Pelodictyon luteolum DSM 273: one gene and its partner. The main gene of each other region encodes a partner of the protein of the gene in region 2 in a complex. Links are inferred from orthologs where the notes say so. Each region holds a gene or a part of one and is shown on either strand. Other genes may lie near its edges.

Evidence for each region.
Region 1: the proteins of secY (region 2) and secA are in contact, whole or in part, in a crystal structure (PDB 3DIN), measured with the Thermotoga maritima proteins. The link is inferred for Pelodictyon luteolum DSM 273 from one-to-one orthologs. Residues at the interface, in WP_004081795.1 of Thermotoga maritima: Glu108, Gly109, Glu110, Glu111, Ala236, Glu237, Arg238, Arg239, Ile240, Thr241, Ile242, Gln243, Tyr244, Ala245, Arg246, Arg247, Val248, Thr249, Gly250, Arg251, Arg252, Val253, Tyr254, Gly256, Ala257, Ser258, Thr259, Tyr260, Leu261, Pro262; in WP_004082002.1 of Thermotoga maritima: Glu261, Ala262, Arg263, Lys300, Ala301, Arg302, Thr303, Ile304, Ile305, Leu323, Tyr324, Asp325, Pro326, Val329, Ser330, Tyr333, Ile336, Lys340, Phe345, Val349, Glu363, Phe364, Tyr374, Ser375, Gly376, Gly377, Glu393, Ile395, Thr482, Ser483.

Annotation. Positions count from the first base shown.
Region 1 is NC_007512.1:1,236,043-1,240,001, reverse strand. The notes cover bases 1-3,641. They hold secA (preprotein translocase subunit SecA), read right to left. Parts: upstream 3,276-3,641; coding sequence 201-3,275; downstream 1-200. Other genes in these bases: PLUT_RS05670 (DNA-3-methyladenine glycosylase family protein), read right to left, coding at 3,429-3,641; purL (phosphoribosylformylglycinamidine synthase subunit PurL), read right to left, coding at 1-171. Outside these bases: more of PLUT_RS05670, read right to left, coding at 3,642-3,959. UniProt on the Escherichia coli protein: Required for protein export, interacts with the SecYEG preprotein conducting channel.
Region 2 is NC_007512.1:196,485-199,643, forward strand. The notes cover bases 319-3,159. They hold secY (preprotein translocase subunit SecY), read left to right. Parts: upstream 319-993; coding sequence 994-2,325; downstream 2,326-3,159. Other genes in these bases: rpmD (50S ribosomal protein L30), read left to right, coding at 319-386; rplO (50S ribosomal protein L15), read left to right, coding at 421-975; map (type I methionyl aminopeptidase), read left to right, coding at 2,340-3,125. Also shown: rpsE (30S ribosomal protein S5), read left to right, coding at 1-183; more of rpmD, read left to right, coding at 201-318. UniProt on the Escherichia coli protein: The central subunit of the protein translocation channel SecYEG. Consists of two halves formed by TMs 1-5 and 6-10.

The DNA of each region.
Region 1 (3,959 bases), 1.0 Mb from region 2 along the record:
GGCAATTGAGTTTTTGTAGCTGCAGTGCTCGCTCCACATGACGGAGAAGATCCCAAGTTCAGTAAACGTGGGGGTGCGGCCGAGCACCTCCTGTATCTTCTGGTACTCTTCTGCATTAAGGCCATGTTCGGCGGCAAGGGCAAGATTGACTTCCGGTTCGATCGTTTTCATGCTGGGTGTTCGATGTTCCTTAGGGGTGATCACGCCTCTCGGCCGTGACAGTTTTTGTACTTCTTTCCGCTTCCGCAGGGGCAGAGGTCATTCCTGCCCGGTTTTGAGTGATCGGCGACAACCGGCTGCTGCTTTGATGCCTGCGATTCAGGTTCGCCATCCGGCTGAGCATTATACACACTGCCGGCCTCCTCATGCTGCGCCATCAGCTTTTCCTGCTGGATGGCGGCCCGGCGGCGGCGCTCCTCGATCTCGCCGGCTTCGTCCGGGTGGACGGGAAAGAGCTTGAATGCGAGCGACAGGGTTTCCAGCTCGATTTCATGCAGCAGCAGAATGAAGAGATTGTAGGCCTCCTGCTTGTATTCAAGCAGCGGGTCTTTCTGGCCGTATGCCCGCAGGTTGATGCCCTCGCGAAGGGTATCGATTTCGCGGAGGTGCTCCCGCCAGTGCTTGTCGATGACGCTGAGCACGGCATACTTCTCGATCTGACGCATGATTTCTTCCGGCACGGCCTCTTCCTTGCGGCGATAGAACGCGAGCGCAAGGTCGTAAAGGCTGTCGGCCATGGGAGCGATACCTTCCCGCTCGAAGGTTTCCCGGTCAGGCTTGAACTCGATTGAGAGCTCCCTGAGGACCTGCTCTTCAAGGGCGTCAACATCGTGCGTTTTATGGTGCTTTTCGACCGTTGTGTCGCAGTAGTCCCGGAGAAGGTCGAGGATGTCGGAGGTCAGACGCTCCTTTTTCAGGCCGTCACGGCGGCGGGTGTAGATGACCTCGCGCTGCTGGTTCAGGACATCGTCATATTCAAGGAGGCGCTTGCGGATGGCGAAGTTCTGTTCTTCGACCTTTTTCTGTGCCCTCTCGATCGACTTGGTGATCATGGAGTGCTCAATCACGTCTCCCTCTTCATGGCCGAGGCGGTCCATCACCGAAATCACCCGGTCGGAACCGAAGAGGCGCATCAGTTCATCCTCAAGCGAAACGAAAAACACCGATTCACCGGGATCTCCCTGACGTCCGGCCCTGCCCCGAAGCTGGCGGTCGATTCGGCGGGACTCATGGCGTTCGGAGCCGAGGATGAAGAGGCCTCCGAGGTCACGGACCCCTTCGCCGAGCTTGATGTCGGTGCCGCGGCCCGCCATGTTCGTGGCAATGGTGACCGCTCCCTGCCTGCCGGCTTCGGCTACGATTTCGGCTTCACGCTCGTTCTGCTTGGCGTTGAGCACATTGTGCGTGATGCGTTTTGCCCGGAGCATCCTTGACAGGGTTTCCGACACTTCAACACTCGTCGTACCGACCAGCACCGGCTGGCCCTTTTTCTGAAGTTCCTCGACTTTGGCTGCAATCGCGTTGTATTTCTCGCGCCGGGTCTTGTAGACGAGGTCGTCCATGTCCCTGCGCACGATCGGACGGTTGGTGGGGATGGCCACCACGTCCAGCTTGTAGATTTCGTAGAACTCCGATGCTTCGGTTTCGGCCGTGCCCGTCATGCCGGCAAGCTTTTTGTAGAGGCGGAAGAAGTTCTGGATCGTGACGGTTGCCATGGTCTGGGTTTCGCCCTCGATCTTCACGTTCTCCTTGGCTTCGATCGCCTGATGCAGCCCGTCGCTGTAACGGCGCCCGGGAAGGATGCGGCCGGTGAACTCGTCGACAATCATCACCTGACCGTTCTGTACCACGTATTCATCGTCTTTTGTAAAGAGCGAGTAGGCTTTCAGGAGCTGCGCGATGTTATGGAGCCGTTCAGAGCGTTCGGCAAACAACCTGTATACCTCGTCTTTCCTCATGATCTTATCGGGAGCTGCAATAGAAGAATCGGCGTCGATGGCGGCTATCTCAGTGCCCACGTCGGGAAGAAGGAAGAGGTCCCGGTCCTGATGGCTCAGTTTGCTGAGGAACTCTCGGCCCTTGTCTGTAAGGTCGATGGTCGAGGCTTTTTCGTCGACGGCGAAATAAAGTTCATCATCGACTTCGTGCATCCTGCTTGATTTATCGCGCAGGTACTCGTTTTCCGTGGTCTGGATGAGCTTTGCGACTCCCTGCTGGGCAAGGAGCTTGGTGTAGCGGCTGTTTTTCGGCTGGCCCCGTTTTACCCGGAGCAGGGCAAGACCCGCTTCGGGGTCAGGTTTTTCGTTCTTCAGACCCTTTTCTGCTTCGCTGAGGAATGATGCCGTCAGGTGCTGCTGCGCCCGCACCAGCTGTTCAATCCAGGGCCGTATTTCCTCGAACTTGCTGTTGTCGGCGTTGGGGACAGGGCCGGAAATGATGAGCGGGGTCCTGGCTTCGTCGATGAGGACGCTGTCGACCTCATCGACGATTGCGAAATAAAAGTCGCGCTGCACCATCTCATCCTCGGTTCCTGCCATGTTGTCGCGGAGGTAGTCGAAGCCGAACTCGTTGTTGGTGCCGTAGGTAACGTCGCACTGGTACTGGCGGCGGCGTTCTTCAGGGCGCATGGTGTTCAGGATGACGCCGACACTGATGCCGTGGAACTCGAACACGGGGTTCATCCACTCCTTGTCGCGCTGTGCCAGATAATCGTTGACCGTCACCAGATGAACTCCGCGGCCGGTGAGGGCGTTGAGGAAGGTCGGAAGGGTTGATACGAGGGTTTTACCCTCGCCGGTGGCCATTTCAGAGATCTTTCCGGAGTGCAGGACGATGCCGCCGATGAGCTGTACGTCATAGGGCACCATGTCCCATGTTGCCTCGCGCCCCATGACAGTATATACATGGCCCTTGAGGCGCCGGCAGGTGTCTTTGACAACGGCGTATGTGTCAGGGAGGATCTCTTCAAGCACTGCGGCCGTTGCAGTTTCGTACTCTTTGGCGAGTTCGTCTATCTCTTCGTTGATCCTGTCTGCATCTTCAAGGCTTATCGCGGCATCGTCGAGTTTCAGGTAGAGGTCACTGCGCTTTGACTCTATCGGCTCGAGCGTTTTGCGTACCCGGGCCTTCAGCTCCATGCAGCGTGCCCTGAGCTCATCGTCGCTGAGCGGAACCAGCGCGGCATGGAGTTCATTGATCCGGTCAATGACCGGCTGGATCTTCTTTACGTCTTTTTCGTGCTTGGAGCCGAATATCTTTTCAAAAAATTTCAACATGCTGAAGCAGTGCTCACCTCTAAGGTTTCAAGGACGTCCATGTGGCCGTATTTTCGTCTCATAAGGTATTGAATTACGGCTTGAGAAAAAAACCGATACACAGGAAAAAAGAGCCCTCCTGAGAGCTGACGGAATAAGGGTTCCGGGGGTATTTCAAAACGCCTGCATTTTCCTGACTTCAGTCCTCCAGCAGTGGAAGAGGTGGTGGCCTCTGTAGCCGGCCAGTTTTTCTCCAAGGAGCTCCCGGGCTCTTTCGGCGAGGATGCGGTAGTTTTTATCGGTGAGGGGGGCTGATGCCTCGGGAAAGCCGAACCACAGGCCAAGGAACTGCCGGACATGGGTGTCGATGGGGAATGCATCGAACCGTCCCAGTCCGAACAGGGCGATGCAGTCAGCGATCTTCAGTCCGATGCCTCCGCATCGGCTGAGGGCTGCCTGAATATCCTCCTGCGTGTTTTTTTTCGAGGCCAGAGCCTTGAAGTCAATGCAGCCTTCAGTGACTTTTTGCGAGGCGCTGATGATGTTACGGGCCCTCATGAGGTTGTTGTTCGTACACGCCCTGAGTTCCATAGGATCTGCAGCCCCGAGGCGTGACGGGGTAGGGAAGCGGTACAGATTGATGGTGCAGCCGTTCAGTGACAGCGGAACATGCTCGCCGTAGCGCCGGGCAAGCATCGAGACCTG
Region 2 (3,159 bases):
GGCGGCGCCGTCAGGGCAGTGCTGGAAATGGCCGGTGTCCGTGATGTGCTCACCAAGTCACTCGGATCCTCCAATCCCCACAACGTGGTGAAAGCAGCGATCCTTGGACTCAAGAGCATCTCTGATGCCAATGATGTTGCCGAGAGACGGTCCAAGAGCCTCAAAGAGGTATTTGAAAGCTAAAATCTGTGAATGCGATCATGAGCGATAAAAAATTGAAAATCACCCAGGTGCGCAGCATCATCGGTGGAACGAAAAAACAGAAAGCCACCATTCAGGCGCTTGGGCTCGGCAGGCCGCATTACACGGTCGAGCGGAAGGACAATCCCTGCACCAGGGGCCAGATTCGTGTCGTCCAGCACCTCGTGAAGGTCGAGGAAGTCTGAGATTTTTACTAATAGTAAGTCGGGAATTGAAATCATGGATTTAAGTTCACTTCGTCCTGCAAAAGGCGCGGTAAAAAATAAAAAGCGGGTCGGCCGCGGCCAGGGTTCCGGAAACGGCACCACTGCCGGCAAAGGCAACAAGGGCCAGCAGGCAAGAAGCGGCTACAAGAGGCCGATTAACGAGGGTGGTCAGATTCCTGTCTACCGCAGGCTTCCTAAGTTCGGCTTCACCCCTATCGACAGAAAGTCGGTCACAACGGTGAACCTTTCCCAGATCACCCGCTGGATCGAGCAGGGCCTTATTGAAAATGAGCTCGGCGTCATCGAACTCAAGGTGCTCTGCCACGCTTCCAATGCCGATTATTTCAAGGTTCTCGGCAACGGAGAGATCACTGCTGCAGTTAAAATAACTGCTCACGGGTTCAGCAAGTCGGCTGAGGCGAAAATCACTGCTGCCGGCGGCGAGGCTGTCACTGCCGTCCGTACCCTTGAGGAAGCGGCTCGCGTCAGGGATCTTGCGGTTGAAGAGGCCCTCCTGAAACCGAAAACCAAACTGGTCAAGAGAGTCAAGAAAAACCAAAAGCCCTGACAGCATTAAAGGACTCTTATGAAGCTCACTGAAAGCATAAGGAACATCAACAAAATCCCTGAACTCCGTCAGAGGATCCTTTATACGCTTCTCCTGCTGTTCATCTACAGGCTTGGTTCCCATATCACCATACCGGGTGTCGATGCGTCCGCCGTAGCGGGCGCATCGTCGTCCCATGCCAACGACCTTTTCGGCCTGTTCGATCTGTTCGTCGGCGGAGCTTTTGCCAGAGCATCGATTTTCTCGCTCGGCATCATGCCCTACATTTCCGCATCGATCATCATTCAGCTGCTCGGCGCAGTCACCCCTTATTTTCAGAAGCTCCAGCAGGAGGGCGAAGAGGGCCGCCAGAAGATCAACCAGATGACCCGGCTTGGAACCATCTTCATCGCTGCACTCCAGGCATGGGGCGTGAGCGTCAGTCTATCGAGCCCATCCTCGTTCGGCCATTCCGTAGTGCCTGATCCCGGATTTTTCTTTTCCCTCAGTGCCGTCATCATCCTGACCGCCTCCACTGTTTTCGTGATGTGGCTCGGCGAGCGCATTACCGAACAGGGCATCGGCAACGGCATCTCGCTCATCATCATGATCGGCATTCTGGCCGGGTTCCCTGCATCCCTCGTCAACGAGTACCGTTCACTCTCGCTCGGCAGCAAGAACTGGATCATCGAGATCATCATTCTCGCCATGATGGTGGCCATCGTAGCATTTGTCGTCCTTCTGACAGTCGGCACCCGCCGCGTCCCCGTCCAACATGCCAAGAGGGTGGTTGGCCGTAAAGTATATGGTGGAGGCACCCAGTACATCCCGATGCGCATCAATACCGCCGGCGTCATGCCGATCATTTTTGCACAGTCCATCATGTTCCTGCCAAGCACTTTCCTTTCGTTCTTCCCTGACAGTGAGGCCATGCAGTCGGTCGCTTCAATATTTGCCTATGACTCATGGTGGTATGCACTCATGTTCGGCACCATGATCGTTTTCTTTACCTATTTCTATACGGCCATCGCCTTCAACCCGAAGGAGGTCGCAGATACCATGCGCCGCCAGGGCGGCTTTATTCCGGGTGTCCGGCCCGGCAAGAGCACGGCGGACTTCATCGACAATATCCTGACACGCATCACCCTTCCCGGCGCTGTCTCGCTTGCACTCATCGCGGTGCTGCCGACGTTCCTTACGAAGTTTGCCAATGTTACCCCCGGATTTGCTCAGTTCTTCGGCGGAACAAGCCTGCTCATCATCGTCGGTGTCGGTCTGGATACCCTGCAGCAGGTAGAAAGCCATCTGCTCATGCGCCACTATGACGGATTCATGAAAGCCGGCAAGACCCGCGGCCGCCAGGCACGCTAAAGGATGACGCAGGAATGATCACCATAAAAAGCGAACGTGAAATCGAGTTGATGCGGGAGTCCGGCGCTATCGTCGCAAGGACGCTTGATATGCTTGAGACCGAGATTCGGGCTGGAATGACCACCAAGATGCTTGACGAAATGGCCGAGGAGTTCATCCGGAGCCAGGACGCTGTTCCAAGCTTTCTGCACTACGCGCCGAAAGGTGACCCGGACGCCACACCCTACCCGGCAACGCTCTGCGTTTCCATCAATGAAGAGGTGGTGCACGGCATTCCGAGCCCGAAACGTGTCATCAAAGAGGGTGATATTGTCTCAGTCGACTGCGGTGCCCTGAAGGGCGGATATCACGGCGATTCAGCACGCACATTCATTATTGGAGATGTTTCCGACGAGGTACGCCAGCTTGTTGATGAGACAAGGGAGTCGCTCATGTGCGGCATCCGGATGGCTGTTGCGGGCAATCGCCTGCACGACATTTCCTCCGCCGTTGAGCAGCATGCCCGCTCTTTCGGTTACAGCGTTATTGAAAATATGGTCGGTCACGGCATCGGCAGCGAACTGCATGAAGATCCCGCAGTTCCTAATTACGGCCGCCCGAACACCGGTGTCACGCTGCGCGAGGGGATGACGCTCGCCATCGAGCCCATGATCGCACTCGGGCGATCGCGCCGAGCGGTTTCCAGGCGGGGCGGATGGGTTGCAGTCACTGAAGACGGCAGGCCGTCGGCACATTTTGAACACACGATCGTAGTGCGGAAGGGAGCGGCAGAGATTCTGACCGGTTCATTTCTCCCGTAACAGCGCTACGGCAACACACTAGAGCACAAAGGAG